Antarctobacter heliothermus: one gene and its partner. The protein of the gene in region 2 interacts with the protein of the main gene of each other region in a pairwise test. Links are inferred from orthologs where the notes say so. Each region holds a gene or a part of one and is shown on either strand. Other genes may lie near its edges.

Region 1 (8,741 bases), 2.1 Mb from region 2 along the record:
GCATGAGATCGTGCGAAAGTTGCCGGACGGGGCGCTGGTGACGTTGGCTGCGGATCCCGGATCGGGCCGTTTGTCAGTGTCGGCGGGCCGGTCGCATTTCTCTTTGGCGACGCTGCCGAAAGAAGACTTCCCGGTCATGGCGACCTCGGAATATGACTGCAACTTTTCCGCCAAGGCAGAGGTGCTGCGCCGCCTTTTCGACAAGTCGAAATTCGCCATCTCGACCGAAGAGACTCGCTATTACCTGAACGGCGTCTATATGCATATGGCCGACGGCGAAGACGGCAAGGTTCTGCGCTGTGTTGCCACCGACGGCCATAGATTGGCGCGGATCGACGCGCCGCTGCCGCAGGGCGCTGATGAGATGCCGGGCGTAATTGTCCCGCGCAAAACCGTTGGTGAGATGCGCAAGCTGCTGGATCAGGATGATATGGACATCGCGGTGTCAGTGTCCGAAACCAAGGTCCGCTTTGCCACTCCTGAAATTACCCTGACCTCCAAGGTCATCGATGGCACATTCCCTGATTACACCCGCGTTATCCCGCAGGGGAACACTCGCAAGCTGGAAGTCGACGCATCGGAATTTGCTAAGGCAGTGGACCGTGTGGCAACCGTATCCTCGGAACGTTCGCGCGCAGTCAAATTGCAACTTGACGAGGATCGTTTGATCCTGTCGGTCAACGCGCCGGATAGCGGGGCCGCCGAAGAGGAGCTGGCCGTCGCCTATGCCGATGAGCGGCTGGAAATTGGGTTCAATGCCAAATACCTGCTGGAAATCGCCAGCCAAGTGGACCGCGAAAACGCCGTTTTCCTGTTCAATTCCTCCGGCGATCCGACTCTGATGCGCGAAGGTGGTGACACCAGCGCGGTCTACGTCGTGATGCCGATGCGGGTATGAGGCTTGACGGTTTTTCGTCGAAAAACCGTCTCTTGCCATGTCGCTTGCCCTAACCCGCCTGAGTTTATCGCATTTCCGATCGCATCGACGGGCGGAAATTGCGGTTGATGTTCGACCCGTAGCGATCTACGGGCCCAATGGCGCGGGCAAGACCAACCTGATCGAAGCGGTTTCGCTGTTCTCTCCCGGGCGCGGGTTGCGGCGTGCTGCTGCAGCGGACATGGCGCGCCGCCCGCAAAGCCTTGGCTGGAAAATCACCGGTGGTCTGATCGGCCCGGAGGGGTTTCAAGAGATAACCTTTGCCTCCGAAGACGGGGCCGCGCGCAGCATCACGATTAACGACAAGAGCGCCAACCAGATTGCCCTAGGCCGCATTGCCCGCACCGTCTGGCTGATTCCGGCCATGGACCGGCTGTGGATCGAAGGGGCCGAGGGGCGACGGCGGTTTCTGGATCGTTTGACCCTGTCGTTTTTCCCCGACCATGCCCAGGCATCGCTGGACTATGAAAAGGCGATGCGGGAACGCAATCGCCTGCTCAAGGACAGTGTCCGCGACCCGCATTGGTATCAAGCGCTGGAAAAACAGATGGCGCGCAGCGGTGCCTTGTTGACCACGAACCGGCAAGAAACGCTTGACCGACTGAAAACCGCGCAGGCCGACGCAGAGACAGCCTTTCCTGTTGCCGATCTGGAGATGGTGCAATCCGAGGGCAGCTTGCCGCCCGCCGAGACCGATCTGCGCGAGGCGCTGGCCGAAAGCCGCTTTCGCGATATGGCGGCAGGACGCACGTTGGTCGGACCGCACAGAACTGACCTCTACGGCGTGTTCGCGGCCAAAGGAGTACCTGCGGCCGAATGTTCCACCGGAGAGCAGAAAGCCTTGCTGATCTCGCTGATCCTGTCCAACGCGCGGGCGCTTGCACAGGATTTCGGAGCGTCGCCGATCCTTTTGCTGGATGAGGTAGCGGCCCATCTGGACGCAACCCGGCGGGCCGCGTTGTACGGTGAGATTGTCGCGCTGGGCGCACAGGCATGGATGACCGGCACCGGATCAGAGCTGTTTGCCGAACTGGGCGAGCAGGCGCAGTATCTTGAAGTCACCGAAGAGGCAGGCGAGTCCCGCGTGCACATCCGTGATTGAGGTCATCGCCGAACCGCACCTGACGGCAGCGGATGAGGCGCGGATTGCCGAGATCCTTCGACAGAGTTTCCCGACGGATTACCAGGGCCGCAGTTTTTTCCAGCAACGCCCCCACATGCGCCTTGTCTGGCGCGAGGGCCGCGTGTTGTCGCACATGTCGCTGTTTCTCCGCGCAATCCGTGTTGGCGACCGTGTAGTGGACGTGATCGGTGTCGGTGACGTGGCAACGGCCGCAGAGGCGCGCGGGCGTGGCCATGCGACTGCTTTGCTGGACAGGTGCAAAACAGTAGCCAATTCCAGCCGCGCCAGATTCGTGATCCTATTCGGGGACCGGGCGTTGTACGATCGGGCGGGGTTTCTTCCGGCTGCCAACCCGTTTCGTCATTGTCAGATGGTTGGGGCCCGAACAGGCGATATTGTCGAAGGGGCCAGCCCGTTTCTGCGGGTCTTGCCGCTGATGGATGCCCCATGGCCAGAGGATGAGCAGGTCGATTTTCTGGGCCATCTCTTCTGAACGCGCAAAGGCGGGAATCGCCCGCGCGCGGGTTACCAAATATTGTGTCCGTCGCGTGACAATCCCCCGCTAAACCTCTATAGATTGGGCCAAAATAACAAAGGATCGCTCGATGTCCGACCAACCCGCGGCGCCGAATGAATACGGTGCCGATTCCATCAAAGTTCTCAAAGGCTTGGAGGCGGTGCGCAAACGTCCCGGCATGTACATCGGTGACACCGATGACGGCTCGGGTCTGCATCATATGGTTTACGAGGTGGTGGACAACGGCATCGATGAAGCGTTGGCCAAACACGCCGACTATGTCCATGTGAAAATCCACGCCGACAGCAGTGTCTCGGTGCGCGACAACGGTCGCGGAATTCCGGTCGACATCCACACGGAAGAAGGCGTTTCAGCGGCAGAGGTCATCATGACCCAGCTGCACGCGGGCGGCAAATTTGACCAGAACTCCTACAAGGTCTCTGGCGGTTTGCACGGGGTCGGCGTTTCGGTTGTAAATGCGCTGTCGGTCTGGCTGGAACTGCGCGTCTGGCGGAATGGCAAAGAGCATTTTGCCAAGTTCGAACATGGCGAAACAACGGAACACCTGCGTGTTGTTGGAGACTCGCATGGCGATACCGGGACAGAAGTGCGCTTTCTCGCCTCAACCGGCACGTTTTCCAACCTCGACTACCAGTTCGAGACTTTGGAAAAACGGCTGCGCGAACTGGCGTTCCTCAACAGCGGCGTGCGCATCATCCTAGAGGACGAACGCCCCGCCGAGCCACTGAAATCAGAGTTGCACTATGACGGTGGCGTTCGGGAGTTTGTCAAATACCTCGACCGCTCCAAGCAGGCCGTTATGGATGATCCGATCTACATGGAGGGCGAAAAGGACGGCATCGGGGTTGAGGTCGCCATGTGGTGGAACGACAGCTACCATGAAAACGTCCTGCCCTTTACCAACAACATCCCCCAGCGGGATGGCGGCACGCATTTGGCGGGTTTTCGGGGGGCGCTGACCCGGACCATCCAAAAATATGCGCAGGAATCCGGCATCGCCAAGCGTGAGAAGGTCAATTTTACTGGCGATGACGCCCGCGAAGGTCTGACCGCTGTCCTGTCGGTCAAGGTGCCGGACCCCAAGTTCAGCAGCCAGACTAAGGATAAGCTGGTCAGTTCCGAGGTGCGCCCCGCGGTTGAGGGGCTTATGAACGAAAAACTGTCCGAATGGTTCGAGGAGAACCCCGGACAGGCCAAAGGTATTGTCGGTAAAATCGTCGAGGCTGCATTGGCCCGTGAGGCAGCGCGCAAGGCGCGCGAACTGACCCGGCGCAAGACGGCGATGGACGTCAGTTTCAACGCGGCCAAGCTGAAGGATTGTTCTGAAAAAGACCCGTCTTTGACCGAGCTCTTTCTGGTCGAGGGTGACTCTGCCGGGGGCTCTGCCCAAACTGGCCGGGATCGGCGCACGCAGGCTATTCTGCCTCTGCGAGGCAAGATCCTGAACGTGGAACGCGCGCGGTTCGACCGGATGCTGGGGTCACAGGAGATCGGCAACCTTGTAATGGCACTGGGTACCGGGATCGGTCGGGATGAGTTCAACATCTCGAAGATCCGCTATCACAAGATCATCATCATGACCGATGCGGACGTGGACGGGGCGCACATCCGGACGCTGCTGCTGACCTTCTTCTATCGGCAGATGCCGGCGCTGATCGAACACGGCTATCTGTATATCGCCCAGCCGCCGCTCTATAAGGTCGCGCGCGGCAAGTCTGAGGTCTATCTCAAGGATCAGACCGCGCTGGATGACTATCTGGTGCAGCAAGGGATCGACGGCGCGCAACTGAACCTTGGTTCGGGTGAGGTGATTGTCGGACAGGATCTGGTGCGCGTGGTGGAAGAGGCGCGCTCACTCCGGCGGGTTCTGGATGCCTTTCCGACGCATTATCCGCGGCATATTCTGGAACAGGCAGCCATTGCTGGGGCCTTTGTGCCCGGCGCTGTGGATGCTGATTTGCAGGGTGTGGCAGACAAGGTGGCGGCGCGGTTGGACCTGATCGCGCTGGAATACGAACGCGGCTGGACGGGTCGAATCACCCAGGACAAGGGCGTTCGTCTGGCGCGAATCCTGCGCGGAGTCGAAGAGGTACGCACGCTGGACGGACCGATGTTGCGTTCGGGTGAGGCGCGCCGCACCGGGTCGTTTACCGAGAGCCTTCAGCACGTTTACGGTGCGCCCTCTTCGCTCGAGAGGAAAGACCGTCGGCAATTGATCCACGGGCCTCTGGACCTGCTGAAGGCAATCCTGGAAGAAGGCGAAAAGGGTCTTTCGCTTCAGCGTTACAAAGGCTTGGGTGAAATGAACCCGAGCCAGTTGTGGGAAACCACGCTGGACCCAGACGCGCGAACGCTGTTGCAAGTGACAATTGACGACATGGCCGGGGCGGACGATTTGTTTACCAAGCTCATGGGAGACGTGGTGGAACCCCGGCGCGAGTTCATTCAGCAAAATGCGCTGGCCGTGGAAAACCTCGACTTCTGAGATGGTGTAGGCAAGCGAATAAAATTGCGTGGCGCGCATAAGTTTGCGCGTCAGGGGTCGCGATATACCAGTTCTGTCCCGGCATCTGGTAGCTCGGCTTTAGCAGGGATCTGTCTGGCTGGGACAGGAGCGGCACCGCATGACGGCATCGAAGTTCAGGGAGCCATAGAAGGCGTCTACCCTGACTTCCTGAAGCAGGGTAGCAAGGCATGCCGGTCGCGGAGATACGCGCCCTTTAGGGCTTAGACGCGTCCACGACCAACTTGCCATGGGCAAGAAACTGGGGACTATGACCGTGGTCGGCACGCATTCGCCCCATGAACAGGTATGCGACAGATGCAGTTAAAGGTTCCAGCTGAAACCCGTTGCCGTTTCTGACACATCCCACAGTTTTGACATGACAGATTTGTCATAGGCGTGAGGATTCAGCTTGCTCTTGCCGACCGGGCCGACGAACTCCATACGGCCAGTTGGGCCGTAAAGCGCGCGTTGTTCAAGATTGTCTTCAGTGGCGCACATGACTTCGGGGTACGCACCCTTTTCAGCGGTCTGAACCATGGGTGAGTTGGTCATCAACCACCAAGTAAATCGGGTCAAAAGGCCGCCGCTGGTGCTGATCAGCGACGTTGCTGAAGAACCGGGGTGACAGACGTATACATTCACCTTTCTTCCAGCGGACCTGACGCGATCCTGTAGTTCATAGGCAAACATCATCTGTGCCAGCTTGGATTGACTGTAGACCGGGTTGGCGCTGTAGTTTTTGTCCCAGTTCATGTCGTCGAACTGGATCGACCTAATACCCATGTTATAGCCAAGGCTGGCAACGACGACGATCCGGCCTTGCTGTTTCTCGATGCGATCAAACAGCAGTCCACACAGCAGAAAATGACCGCAATGGTTGGTACCAAGCTGACTTTCAAACCCGTCGACGGTCAGTTTCTGGGTTGGTACCTGCGCGATGGCTGCGTTGCAGAGCAGCGCGTCGATTTGCGGAACTGTTCTCAGGACCTCTGCGGCGGCTGTACGGACGCTGGCCAGATTGGCCAGATCCATTTGGACAAAGCTGACATTGGCCTGCGTGCCAAACTCTTTTTTCAGGTCTTTGACAGCGGCGGCGGACTTGTCGGCGCTGCGGTTCAACATCACAACTTTGGCACCCTTCGACAGTAGGATGCGGCAAGCCTGAAATCCGGCACCGGCGTTGCCCCCCGTGATGACAAAAGTCTTGCCCGCAAGTGAACGGAGGCGTTCGGGTGTCCAGCCGTTGAGTCCGAATGTCGTATCTGGCATCTTTTTTCTCCTTCGGTCCACTGGTCATCCGACCGCGTGGGGTGCGTGTTTGTCTTTAACCTGCAGATAAATCCCACGACCGATGACAAACAGGCGAAATCATCGCGAATATTTGCCTGATTGTATCAAGATGGTTGCCAGAGCAGAAAAGGAACGTTTAGATCTTTGGCATGAGCAAAGAACAGATCAAGCAGCTTATCGCATCCCGAACCAACGATGACGGCCTGACCGAAACTGGCATCAAGGGGGTGCGACTGTTTCGGGCGACCCAATCGATCCCATGTGTCCCGGCGGTCTATGAGCCCTGCATCGTGGCCATCGTGAGCGGGGCGAAAGAGGCTATTCTTGACGGCCACAGATATGTCTATGGCGACAGCCAATACCTGTGCTGCCCCATGTCTATGCCCGTCAAGGCGGGCACGCCTGATGCGTCGCCAGAGAACCCACTTTATGGCATGTTCATATCGCTGGACCCACGCGCAATGACCGAACTGGCGATGGAAATGGAAAACGCCGGTGCCATCTTGCCGGTGAACAAAGGCGACCTGCGCGCGCAAGGAATCCGACTCGTCAAGTGGGATGGGGATTTTACCGATGCGCTGCTAAGGCTACTCCACCTCGGAGCCAGTCAAACGGACACGGCGGTCCTTGGACCGGCGCGACTGCGCGAACTGTATTATACGATCTTAAAAGGCGAGGCGGGTATCTTTGCGCGACATGCCTTTGGCGCAGGCAATGCCATTGCACGGGCGATCACGCATATGTCGTCCCACTTGGATGAAGCGATCTCGATAGAAGAATTGGCGACCCGCGCGGGCATGAGCCGAGCGGTGTTTCACCGCAAGTTTAAGCAGGTCACGACGATGGCACCGATCCAGTTTGTAAAGTCGATGCGCCTGAACAATGCTGCGATGAAAATTGCCGAGGGTAAGACAGTTAACGAAGCGGCGTTGGAAGTGGGCTATGTCAGTCCGTCTCAATTCAGCAGAGAATTCAAACGAATGTACGGGCAGTCGCCGCGACAATGGAGCGAGGCCCAAAAGCTCCCGATAACTGTCGCTTAAGACGGTACTATCTGTCCCGTCTTGTCCGTAGTGCCAGGTGCGCGTGCTCACCTCCCAATGCGACACTGTATACATCTGCATACTGTGGACGTGACATCCCTCTTGGCATAAGGAGGGGCAAACCCGCCCCCATATTCAGAAAGGCCGGACACATGTCTGATTCGACTCCCGACATCATCTACACCAAGGTTGACGAAGCGCCGGAACTGGCGTCGGCCTCGCTTTTGCCGATCCTCCAAAAGTTCGCCACTGCCGCCGGGGTATCCATCGGCACCCGCGACATCAGCTTGGCTGGCCGCATCATCGCCACCTTCCCGGAGGCACTGACCGAAGCGCAGCGTCAATCGGACGATCTGGCCGCGCTGGGTGAGTTGGTCAAAACGCCCGGGGCAAACGTGATTAAGCTGCCAAACATCTCTGCCTCGGTCCCGCAGCTGGTGGCTGCCGTCAAGGAATTGCAATCGCAGGGCTATGCGTTGCCCGACTACCCCGAAGCACCCGCAACCGACGAAGAAAAGGCTGTGCGGGCCAAGTATGACACCCTCAAAGGGTCGGCAGTGAACCCGGTTTTGCGCGAAGGCAACTCTGACCGTCGCGCCGCCGGCGCGGTCAAGAAATTCGCCCAGGCCAATCCGCACCGCATGGGTGAGTGGACGGCCGACAGCAAGACGCGCGTCGCCTCGATGCCCGGCGATGATTTCTTTGCTAACGAAGTCTCGGCGACGCTGCCCAAGGCCGCGACCGCCAAGATCGTTCTGGAAACCGCGAACGGCGAAACCGTCCTGAAAGACGGCGTATCCTTCCCCGCGGGCACCGTAGTTGACGCCACATTCATGTCGGCATCGGTTCTCGACGAATTCCTGGCGCAGGAAATCGAAAAGGTGAAGGCCGACGGCACGCTGTTCTCGCTGCACCTGAAAGCAACCATGATGAAGGTCTCTGACCCGATCATCTTTGGCCACGCGGTCAAGGCATGGCTGGCGCCGGTGTTTGAAAAATTCGGCGATGAGATGAAGGCGCTGGGCGTGAACCCGAACTCGGGTCTGGGTGACCTGCTGAACCGGGTAAAGGACAACGCAGAGATCGTGGCCGCCATCGAAGAGGTTCGCGCCGCGCGTCCGCCGATGTATATGGTCGACAGCGACAAAGGCCTGACCAACCTGCATGTGCCGTCAGACGTGATCATCGACGCCTCGATGCCCGCGCTGATCCGCGCGGGCGGCAAGGGCTGGGGCCCGGATGGCAACGAAGGTGACACCACCTGCGTCATTCCCGACAACTGCTACGCGCCGGTCTATGATGAG
Region 2 (9,073 bases):
CGGCCGGGCCAGCCAGGGAGGAAAACCGGCGCCGGTGATCAGGGCAAAATCAGTAGTTGCTGCCGCCGTAGCCGCCGGACTTTTTCGGAGGCGTGTAGGTTTTCTTGGGCGGCGTATAGGTGGGCTTGGGCGGGGTGTAGGTGTGTTGCGGTGCAGTATAGGTGCAGGCGTGGTTCACCACATAATCCTGATGCACCCAGTAGTACTGGCCCTGATGCAGCACCTGAACCCAACCGTACTGGCGGTCATAGGTGTCCAACACATGGCAAGGCTGGAAAGTGCCGGCGACGGCGTAGTTCAGGCCGGGACCAGTGCGATAGTTCAGGTGGTTCTGGCCGACCCATGCCTGATCGGCAGAGGCGATCGATGCGGTCAGTGCGGCAGCTGCAAGGGTGGCGGAAATCAGGAAGGTTTTCATGATGCTGTTCCTTTGGGTCTATGAACTTGGCTGGTCTTTGAATGATTGTAGGCGCTTGGTAACCTGTAAGCACAATTTACGTTCTCCACCTCTTTACCATAAGTCAGGCATTCCTGACCGGCCAAGACTTTCCTGCGAGGGGTCTGTTTCCCAAGGTTCCAAAGAGAAACGGACCGATCCGGGGGGATCGATCCGCAAGGAGTCCGGGGCCGGTCCGGGAGGAGGAGACCGGCGCCGGGAGGGAGGGGTCAGTAGTTGTAGTGCTGGTTGTGGCGCTTCTGGTTGTAGTGCTTCTTGTGGTGCTTCTTCTTGGGTGCCCAATGGCAGGACTGGCCCTGCAGGTATTTGGCCGACACCCAGTAGTATTTGTGGTTGAAGTAGACCTTTGCCCAACCGTGGTTGTAGGCGACCACATGCACGGCGGTGCAGGGGTTGAAGGTGCCCAGCTTGTGATAGTTGGTGCCGGGGCCGGAGCGGGCGTTCAGGTGATAGTCACCGATCCAGGCCTGAGTTGCGGAAGCGGCCGAAGCGGTCATTGCGGCGGCGGCGAGGACGGCGGAAAGAATGAACTTTTTCATGGTGTTGATCCTTTTTTGAAGTCTTTGATCTGGTGGCCGGTTTGGCTTGGCTGCGGGTCTTTGGGGTCTTCGTATTCTGTGACCTCAATCTAGCGAAATGGCCTTCGAGCCATAAGTCAGGCATACCTGACGGAGGTATTCCCGACCCTTGGTGCGGCAGCGCTTTGTGATCGTGCCCGGTCTGGCCAAGAGGCACTGGTGCATGCAGCGGTAAATGATCTGGCTGTCCCGTGCGCCTGGTGGACATATCCTGCGGCCCCTGTGACGGGCCTTCGGGGTGCGGTGTCGCCGCTCATGATCGTGGCAGGACATCGATGCCCGCGACTTGACAATCGACGCCCCGCGCGTTGCCCGACATCCGTTTCATGGAATGACACGTCTGGAAGGCGGAGCCGCAGCCTTGCCATACGTCACGCCTGCTTTTCGCGGTGACCTCTCAGCTTATCCGGGGATCAATCCAGACCATCATCTGGCTATGGCGCGTGAGCATTTCATACCGGCTTGGCCAGTTTCCGCCCCTGCAGGTCGACGAACACGCCTGAGCCCCGAGATGGGTCGATCACGCGATCTGTTCTTCAGAGCCGGCGCAAACAAAAAACGGACCGATCCGGGGGAATCGATCCGCAAGGAGGCCGGGGCCGGTCCGGGAGGAGGAGACCGGCGCCGGGAGGGAGGGGTCAGTAGTTGTAGTGCTGGTTGTGGCGCTTCTGGTTGTAGTGCTTCTTGTGGTGCTTCTTCTTGGGTGCCCAATGGCAGGACTGGCCCTGCAGGTATTTGGCCGACACCCAGTAGTATTTGTGGTTGAAGTAGACCTTTGCCCAACCGTGGTTGTAGGCGACCACATGCACGGGGGTGCAGGGGTTGAAGGTGCCCAGCTTGTGATAGTTGGTGCCGGGGCCGGAGCGGGCGTTCAGGTGATAGTCACCGATCCAGGCCTGAGTTGCGGAAGCGGCCGAAGCGGTCATTGCGGCGGCGGCGAGGACGGCGGAAAGAATGAACTTTTTCATGGTGTTGATCCTTTTTAGAAGTCTTTGATCTGGTGGCTGGTTTAGCTTGGCTGCGGGTCTTTGGGGTCTTCGTATTCTGTGACCTCAATCTAGCGAAATGGCCTTCGAGCCATAAGTCAGGCATACCTGACGGTGGTATTCCCGACCCTTGGTGACGTGCCAAGACCTGGCTTGTGGGCGCTTGAAGGACAGGGGGGAGCGCACTAGTGTCCGGGGCAACAATACGGAGGCGGGCATGGCAGAGAAACGCAAGCTGTTTGAAGAAGTGGGCGACAAGGCACAGGTGCCGGCCCGACCGTCAGGGGGCATGATCGACTCTGGCAAGCGCGGTGCGCGCGGGGCTGTGCGGCTATGGCTGATGCTTCTGTTTGCGCTTGTGGTTGTGATGATTGCCGTCGGCGGGTTGACGCGGCTGACGGACAGCGGGTTGTCGATCACCGAATGGCGCCCCGTCACCGGCGCGCTGCCCCCGATGAACGCAGAGTCGTGGGCGGCCGAGTTCGAGAAATACAAACAGATCCCGGAATACCAGTTGCAGAACGCGGGCATGACCCTGTCCGAGTTCCAGTTCATCTATTGGTGGGAATGGGGCCACCGACAGCTGGGCCGGGTGATCGGTCTGGTTTGGGCGGTCGGTTTCTTCGGATTCCTTGCGGCTAGGGCGATCCCGCCTGGTTGGACTGGGCGGCTGCTGGGCCTTGGCGTGCTGGGCGGTTTGCAAGGGGCGATCGGCTGGTGGATGGTGTCATCCGGATTGGGCGGTGACCGGCTGGATGTCGCATCATACCGGTTGGCCACGCACCTTGGGCTTGCCTTTGTCATTCTCGGATTTATCGTGTGGTATGTGTACCGCTTGACCTATGAGGAACGCGCCCTGATGCAGGCGCGGCGCAGCGCCGAGCCAAAACTGTTTTCCATGTCCACCGGCTTGCTGCACTTCAGCTTTTTGCAGATCCTTCTGGGCGCACTGGTGGCTGGGATTGACGCGGGGCGCAGCTACAACGACTGGCCCATGATGGGCGGAGAGATTTTTCCGTCCAACGCGCTGGATCTGGAACCGCTGTGGCGCAATTTCTTCGAGAATGCGGGAATGGTGCAGTTCATCCACCGATTTGCAGGTTACCTGTTGCTGATCTTTGGCATTGTCGTCTGGCGGCGCGCGCGCCGGTCGCCAAACGGTGATACACGCTTTCGTTTCAATGCAGTCCTTGCTGCCTTGCTCCTGCAGGTTGCGCTAGGTATCGTCACGGTTGTGTATTCGGCACCGTGGCAGATTGCCATCCTGCATCAGTTGGGGGCAGTCGCGCTATGGGCATTGATCTTGCGGGCGCGCTTTGCCGCGCGATACCCCGCACCACAAAGTGTAAGAGGGACGTCCTGAATGGGTGTGTATGAAGAGTTGATGGCGTTCCAGCGCGATACAGAGGCGTTGGCGCAGGTTGCGGGGCGTCTGAGCTGGGACCAGGAAACCATGATGCCGCGCGGCGCGGCAGACCAGCGTAGTGACGAACGAGCAGCGATGGAGGCGGTGCTGCACCAGCGCCGGACAGATCCGCGTGTGGGTGACTGGCTGGCCGCGATTGCCGAAGACGAGCTGGACGCGGTGGCCCGTGCGCAGCTGCGCCACATCCGCCGCAGCCATGAACGCGCCGTGCGCGTCCCCGAACGGCTGGCGTCCGAAATCGCGCGACTGGTCAGCCGCAGTCATGTGATTTGGGCCGAGTCGCGCGCAGATGACGATTTTGCAGGCTTTGCACCTGTCCTGAAAGAGGTGATCGCCCTGCGTCAGGAAGAGGGCGCGGCACTGGCGGCTGGGGGCGATGTCTACGACGCGCTGCTGGAAGATTACGAACCGGGCGCCAAGGCCGCAGACCTAGAGGCGATGTTTGGCGCATTGCGGCCGCGTCTGGTTGCGCTCCGCGAGGCGGTGCTGGCGAAGCCGCAGCCCCAAGGTCTGTCCGGCACGTTTGACGAAGGTGGCCAGATGAAACTGGCGCGCCTGCTGGCCAAGACCTTTGGCTATGACATGAAACGCGGCCGCGTGGACAAGGCGGTGCATCCGTTCAGTTCTGGCTCTGGTGACGATGTTCGGATCACCACACGCACCATGCCGTTGGAGCCGTTCAACTGTTTCTATTCGACCATCCATGAGGTCGGACACGGCTGCTATGAGCAAAACATCGACACGCAGTACCGGCTGACGCCGCTGGGGGCAGGGGTGTCGATGGGCGTGCACGAAAGCCAGAGCCGCATCTATGAAAACCAACTGGGCCGCTCCCGTGCTTTCACCGGGTGGTTGTACCGCCAGATGCGCGACACCTTTGGCAACTTTGGCATCACGGATGAGGACGGCTTTTATGCCGCCGTCAATCAGGTTCGGAACGGCTATATCCGCACCGAGGCGGATGAGCTGCAATACAACCTGCACGTCCTATTGCGGTTTGATCTGGAGCGAGCGTTGATCTCTGGCGATCTGCTGGTCGATGATCTGGAGGCGGCGTGGAACGACCGGTTCAAGGCCGACTTTGGCTTTGCGGTGGACAAACCTTCGGACGGGGTGTTGCAGGATGTGCATTGGTCTGCAGGGCTGTTTGGCTATTTCCCGACCTATTCCATGGGCAATGTCTACGCCGGGTGCCTCTACAAAGCATTGCGGGATGCGGTTACCGATCTCGACGCGCAATTGGCTCAGGGCGATACTTCGGCCGCGACGGGCTGGTTGAAGGAGAACCTGCAACAGTACGGCGGGTTGTATACGCCGCGCGAAGTGATTGAAAAGGCCAGCGGCCGGGCGCCCACCGAAGCGCCGTTGCTGGACTATCTCGAAGAGAAATTCTCGGCGCTGTACGGGTTGTAAAGGGTACAAGCCCCTAAAAAGGGTAACAGCGCCGCGATACGGCGCTGTTGTTCTTTGCCTGTAACCGTTCTGTTGTTCTTTGCCTGTAACCGTTACCGCCAATCCGCCTCTCAGCTCTCTGGGTAGATGTAGCTTTTGCGCGCGTCTTCCAACGCGGACAGGCTGCGGTTGATGGCCGGTATGGCCCGGTTGATCAATTGTGCCACCTGCGGCGCCAGCGACGCGCGCGCCGAGGGACCGCTGGCCTGGATCATCAGGGTGTAGGCTTTGTCGAAATCATCGGACTGGCTGCGATAGACCTCTGCCAGGGCCCTGGATTCGGCCAACAGGCTGGCGCGGCCCGGTTCGGGGTCCTTGTCCGCAAGACGACTGATCAAGGCCCCCAGTTCATCCGCGCGTGTGACCATGCTGCTGGCGCAAGTCTCACTGAAGGAGATCGCGACATTGTCGGTGGTCGACGCCTCCGCGTATTGACCAGTGGTCAGCCCCACGAACCAATCCGAACAATCGCGCGACCGGCTATCAAGGCCGTTGATGGCCTTGACCAGTTTGTTCGAATCGGCCTTTCGGACATTCTGGGCCTCGATGCGTTGGTTCTGTTGATACCGATCATACCGAGCGTAGAAGAAAACGACACCAACGCCAAAGGCAACAAAGGCCAGAACAATAGATAGAATACGCATCGAAAGCCTGTTTTTCCTGTTTGATTAATCCTGTTCCGGGGCTGCGGTATCCCCGTCCTCATCCTCGTCGCCCTGATCGGCGATCCAGGCGACGGACACCACGGTTTCACCCGCCCCGGTGTTGAACACCTTCACACCGCCAGCGCTGCGTGACCGGAATGAAATCCCATCAACGGGCACACGGATCGACTGTCCCGTTGAAGTGGCCAGCATGATCTGGTCGTCCATTTCGACCGGGAAAGAGGCCACGATTTCGCCCCCGCGCATGGATTTCTCCCATGCGGTGACACCCATACCGCCGCGTCCGCGGACCGGGTAATCGTGGCTGGACGACAGTTTGCCGAGGCCCTTGGCAGTGATCGTCAGCAGCAGGTTTTCCGCCGCGGACATCTGGGCATAGCGCTCTGGCGGCAACTGGCTGTTGGCGTTGCCTTCTTCTTCGTCGGGTGTTTCCGCATCGTCAGCCAGCCCGGCCATGGCGCGGCGCATCTTGAGGTAAGAGGCGCGTTCATCGGACTCGGCCTCAAAGTGCCGGATCACCGACATGGACACAACTTCGTCGCCATTGGATAGGCGCACGCCACGCACCCCGGTGGAGTTGCGCGAGTTGAACACCCGCACCTCTGGCACCGGAAAACGGATCGCGCGGCCCGAGTTGGTCACCAGCATCACGTCGTCATCCTCAGAGCAGATGCGCGCGTTGATCAGGCGGGTGTTCTCATCATCCCCCTCGAACTTCATCGCGATCTTGCCGTTACGTTTGACGTTCGTGAAATCCGACAGAAGGTTGCGCCGGACGGACCCCTTGGAGGTCGCAAAGACGATTTGCAGATCGTCCCAGTCCTCTTCGGGGCGGTCCACAGGCATGATCGCCGCAATGGACACCCCTGTCGGGATCGGCAGGATATTGACGATGGCCTTGCCCTTGGACGTGCGTCCGCCCAGCGGCAGGCGCCATGTCTTGAGCTTGTAGGCCATGCCATCGGTGGTGAAGAACAGCAGTTGCGTATGCGTGTTCGCGACAAACAGAGTGGTGACCACGTCGTCATCTTTGGTCGCCATGCCCGACAGGCCCTTGCCCCCGCGTTTCTGCGCGCGGAAATCGGCCAGAGCGGTCCGTTTGATATAGCCGGACTGGGTGACGGTGACGACCATGTCCTCACGTTCGATCAGGTCTTCGTCTTCCAGATCACCGGCCCAATCAATGATCTGGGTGCGGCGGGGAACGGCGAATTCCTCACGGATGGCGCGCATTTCGTCGCCGATGATCGACATGATGCGATCCCGTGACGACAGGATTTCGAGGTAGTCCTTGATCTTGCCGGCAAGGTCTTCCAGCTCATCCGTGACTTCCTTGACGCCCAGTTGGGTCAGGCGTTGTAGTCGCAGTTCAAGGATAGCACGGGCCTGTGTTTCGGACAGGTTGTAGGTGCCGTCCTCATTGGCCTTGTGGGTCGGATCGTCGATCAGTGCGATATAGGGCAGGATCTCTCCGGCGGGCCAGCGCCGTTCCATAAGGCGGGTGCGCGCCTCGGCGGCATCGGCAGAGGAGCGGATGGTGGCGACCACCTCATCGACGTTTGAGACCGCAACCGCCAAACCGCACAAGACATGCGAACGTTCGCGTGCCTTGCGCAGCAGATAGGCGGTGCGGCGCGCCACAACCTCCTCTCGGAAGTCAATGAAAGCGCTCAGAAAACCATAAAGCGTCAGTTGCTCGGGCTTGCCGCCGTTCAGTGCCAGCATGTTACAGGCAAAGCTGACCTGCATGGGCGTGAACCGGTACAACTGGTTCATCACCACCTCGCCGGTGGCATCGCGCTTCAGCTCGATCACGACGCGTACGCCGTCGCGGTCGGATTCGTCCTGAACGTGGGCTATGCCCTCGATCTTTTTGTCGCGGGCCGCCTCGGCGATGCGTTCGATCATCGTCGCCTTGTTGACCTGATAGGGGATCTCATCAATGACGATGGCGTAGCGGTCTTTGCGGATCTCTTCGATCCGGGTCTTGGCGCGGATGATGACGCTGCCACGCCCCTCAAGATACGCCTTGCGCGCGCCAGAGCGGCCAAGGATTACGCCGCCGGTCGGGAAATCCGGGGCAGGGATGTATTCGATCAATTCTTCGATCGACAGATCCGGGTTTTCGATCAGCGCCAGCGTCGCGTCGATCACTTCACCCAGATTGTGCGGCGGAATGCGGGTCGCCATACCGACGGCGATGCCCTCGGCACCGTTGACCAGAACGTTGGGATAGCGCGCGGGCAGGACCGTGGGTTCCCGTTCCTTGCCGTCATAGTTGTCCTGAAAATCAACGGTGTCTTTGTCGATATCGGTCAGCAGGGCCAATGCGGATTTCGCCAGACGGGATTCCGTGTAGCGCATCGCCGCCGGGCTATCGCCGTCCATCGAGCCAAAGTTGCCCTGACCATCGATCAGCGGCAGGCTCATGGAAAAATCCTGCGCCATGCGGACCAGCGCGTCATAGATCGCGCTATCACCGTGCGGGTGATAGTTACCCATCACCTCACCAACTGATTTCGCGGACTTCCGATAGCTTTTGTCGGGCGTGTAACCGCCGTCAAACATGGCATACAGGATGCGCCGGTGCACAGGTTTTAGGCCATCGCGCAAATCGGGAATCGCACGGCTCACGATCACGCTCATCGCGTAGTCGAGATAGCTGACCTTCATCTCGTCTTCGATAGAGATCGAAGGGCCGCGATAGACGGGGCGCATTTCGTCTTCGTTTTCAGGGGGTTCTGGCGTGTCGTTCACGAAATGAGCCTGCTGGTTGTTCTGCCATATCTTGTTGAGGCGCTTATATCAGAGACTATCTGTAGGGTGCAATGGCAGCGCGATGGGCGGACATTGGCAGCCACCGAGAGACAGTGCTAACATGCTGTTTTTATTGAAAAGTAAAGATTTGCTTGGCAAGATTTATCGGCGATCTGACAACACGAGGTAAAACCGATGCAGGAGTCTGAAACAGAGCTGATGCTCAAGGGCTACGGGCTAACCACGGCAGAGTTCTTCTACCACATGCCCGACTACGCGCATGTCCTCAATACCTTCATCTGGCAGGAGTACGATCTTGCACCAGATCACCCCAAACTCTTTGAGTTCATCGAATTCTGGCACGATGAGATTGAGGGATCGTTGCATTCCGTCCGGTTCACCCATCGCAAGATGATCTCGGCCGGGGAATGGCGCAATATGGTGGGAGAGTTCCGCTATCACTGAGACGCGCGGCGGATAAATGTAGGCGACAGAGAGGTTGGACCCCTCTGTCGCGGGTCAGATCAGGGAATGATCCGGGTGTATTTCACGCCTTCCAGCGTTGCGCCGACGCGCAGGCCGGCCTGACCGAAGATCACCGCGATCACGGGGGCCAGCGACGTGGTGGTTTCCGCCGCCAGCGTCTCTCCGCGTTCAAGCACCGCGTATTCGAGGTTCGCGCCCGCCGCAAAGCCGGGCGACCGGCGGAAGTTTTGCAATGCGTCGTTGGTCATGAAGAACAGGACATGCGA

What was found.
Region 1: the proteins of gyrA (region 2) and gyrB interact in binary tests that used the Escherichia coli proteins (3 or more experiments, as listed by UniProt). The link is inferred for Antarctobacter heliothermus from one-to-one orthologs.

Annotation. Positions count from the first base shown.
Region 1 is NZ_CP022540.1:1,133,338-1,142,078, forward strand. The notes cover bases 2,356-5,374. They hold gyrB (DNA topoisomerase (ATP-hydrolyzing) subunit B), read left to right. Parts: upstream 2,356-2,665; coding sequence 2,666-5,083; downstream 5,084-5,374. Other genes in these bases: ANTHELSMS3_RS05420 (GNAT family N-acetyltransferase), read left to right, coding at 2,356-2,553. Outside these bases: dnaN (DNA polymerase III subunit beta), read left to right, coding at 1-898; DNA replication/repair protein RecF, read left to right, coding at 936-2,039; more of ANTHELSMS3_RS05420, read left to right, coding at 2,032-2,355; ANTHELSMS3_RS05430 (SDR family oxidoreductase), read right to left, coding at 5,426-6,373; ANTHELSMS3_RS05435 (AraC family transcriptional regulator), read left to right, coding at 6,544-7,437; ANTHELSMS3_RS05440 (NADP-dependent isocitrate dehydrogenase), read left to right, coding at 7,590-8,741. UniProt on the Escherichia coli protein: DNA gyrase negatively supercoils closed circular double-stranded DNA in an ATP-dependent manner to maintain chromosomes in an underwound state.
Region 2 is NZ_CP022540.1:3,249,714-3,258,786, forward strand. The notes cover bases 5,368-8,718. They hold gyrA (DNA gyrase subunit A), read right to left. Parts: upstream 8,322-8,718; coding sequence 5,568-8,321; downstream 5,368-5,567. Other genes in these bases: ANTHELSMS3_RS15670 (hypothetical protein), read right to left, coding at 5,368-5,543; ANTHELSMS3_RS15680 (usg protein), read left to right, coding at 8,517-8,718. In the rest of the region: ANTHELSMS3_RS15645 (SH3 domain-containing protein), read right to left, coding at 50-418; ANTHELSMS3_RS15650 (SH3 domain-containing protein), read right to left, coding at 667-996; ANTHELSMS3_RS15655 (SH3 domain-containing protein), read right to left, coding at 1,674-2,003; ctaA (heme A synthase), read left to right, coding at 2,239-3,384; ANTHELSMS3_RS15665 (carboxypeptidase M32), read left to right, coding at 3,385-4,860; more of ANTHELSMS3_RS15670, read right to left, coding at 4,971-5,367; more of ANTHELSMS3_RS15680, read left to right, coding at 8,719-8,786; ANTHELSMS3_RS15685 (YSC84-related protein), read right to left, coding at 8,846-9,073. UniProt on the Escherichia coli protein: A type II topoisomerase that negatively supercoils closed circular double-stranded (ds) DNA in an ATP-dependent manner to maintain chromosomes in an underwound state.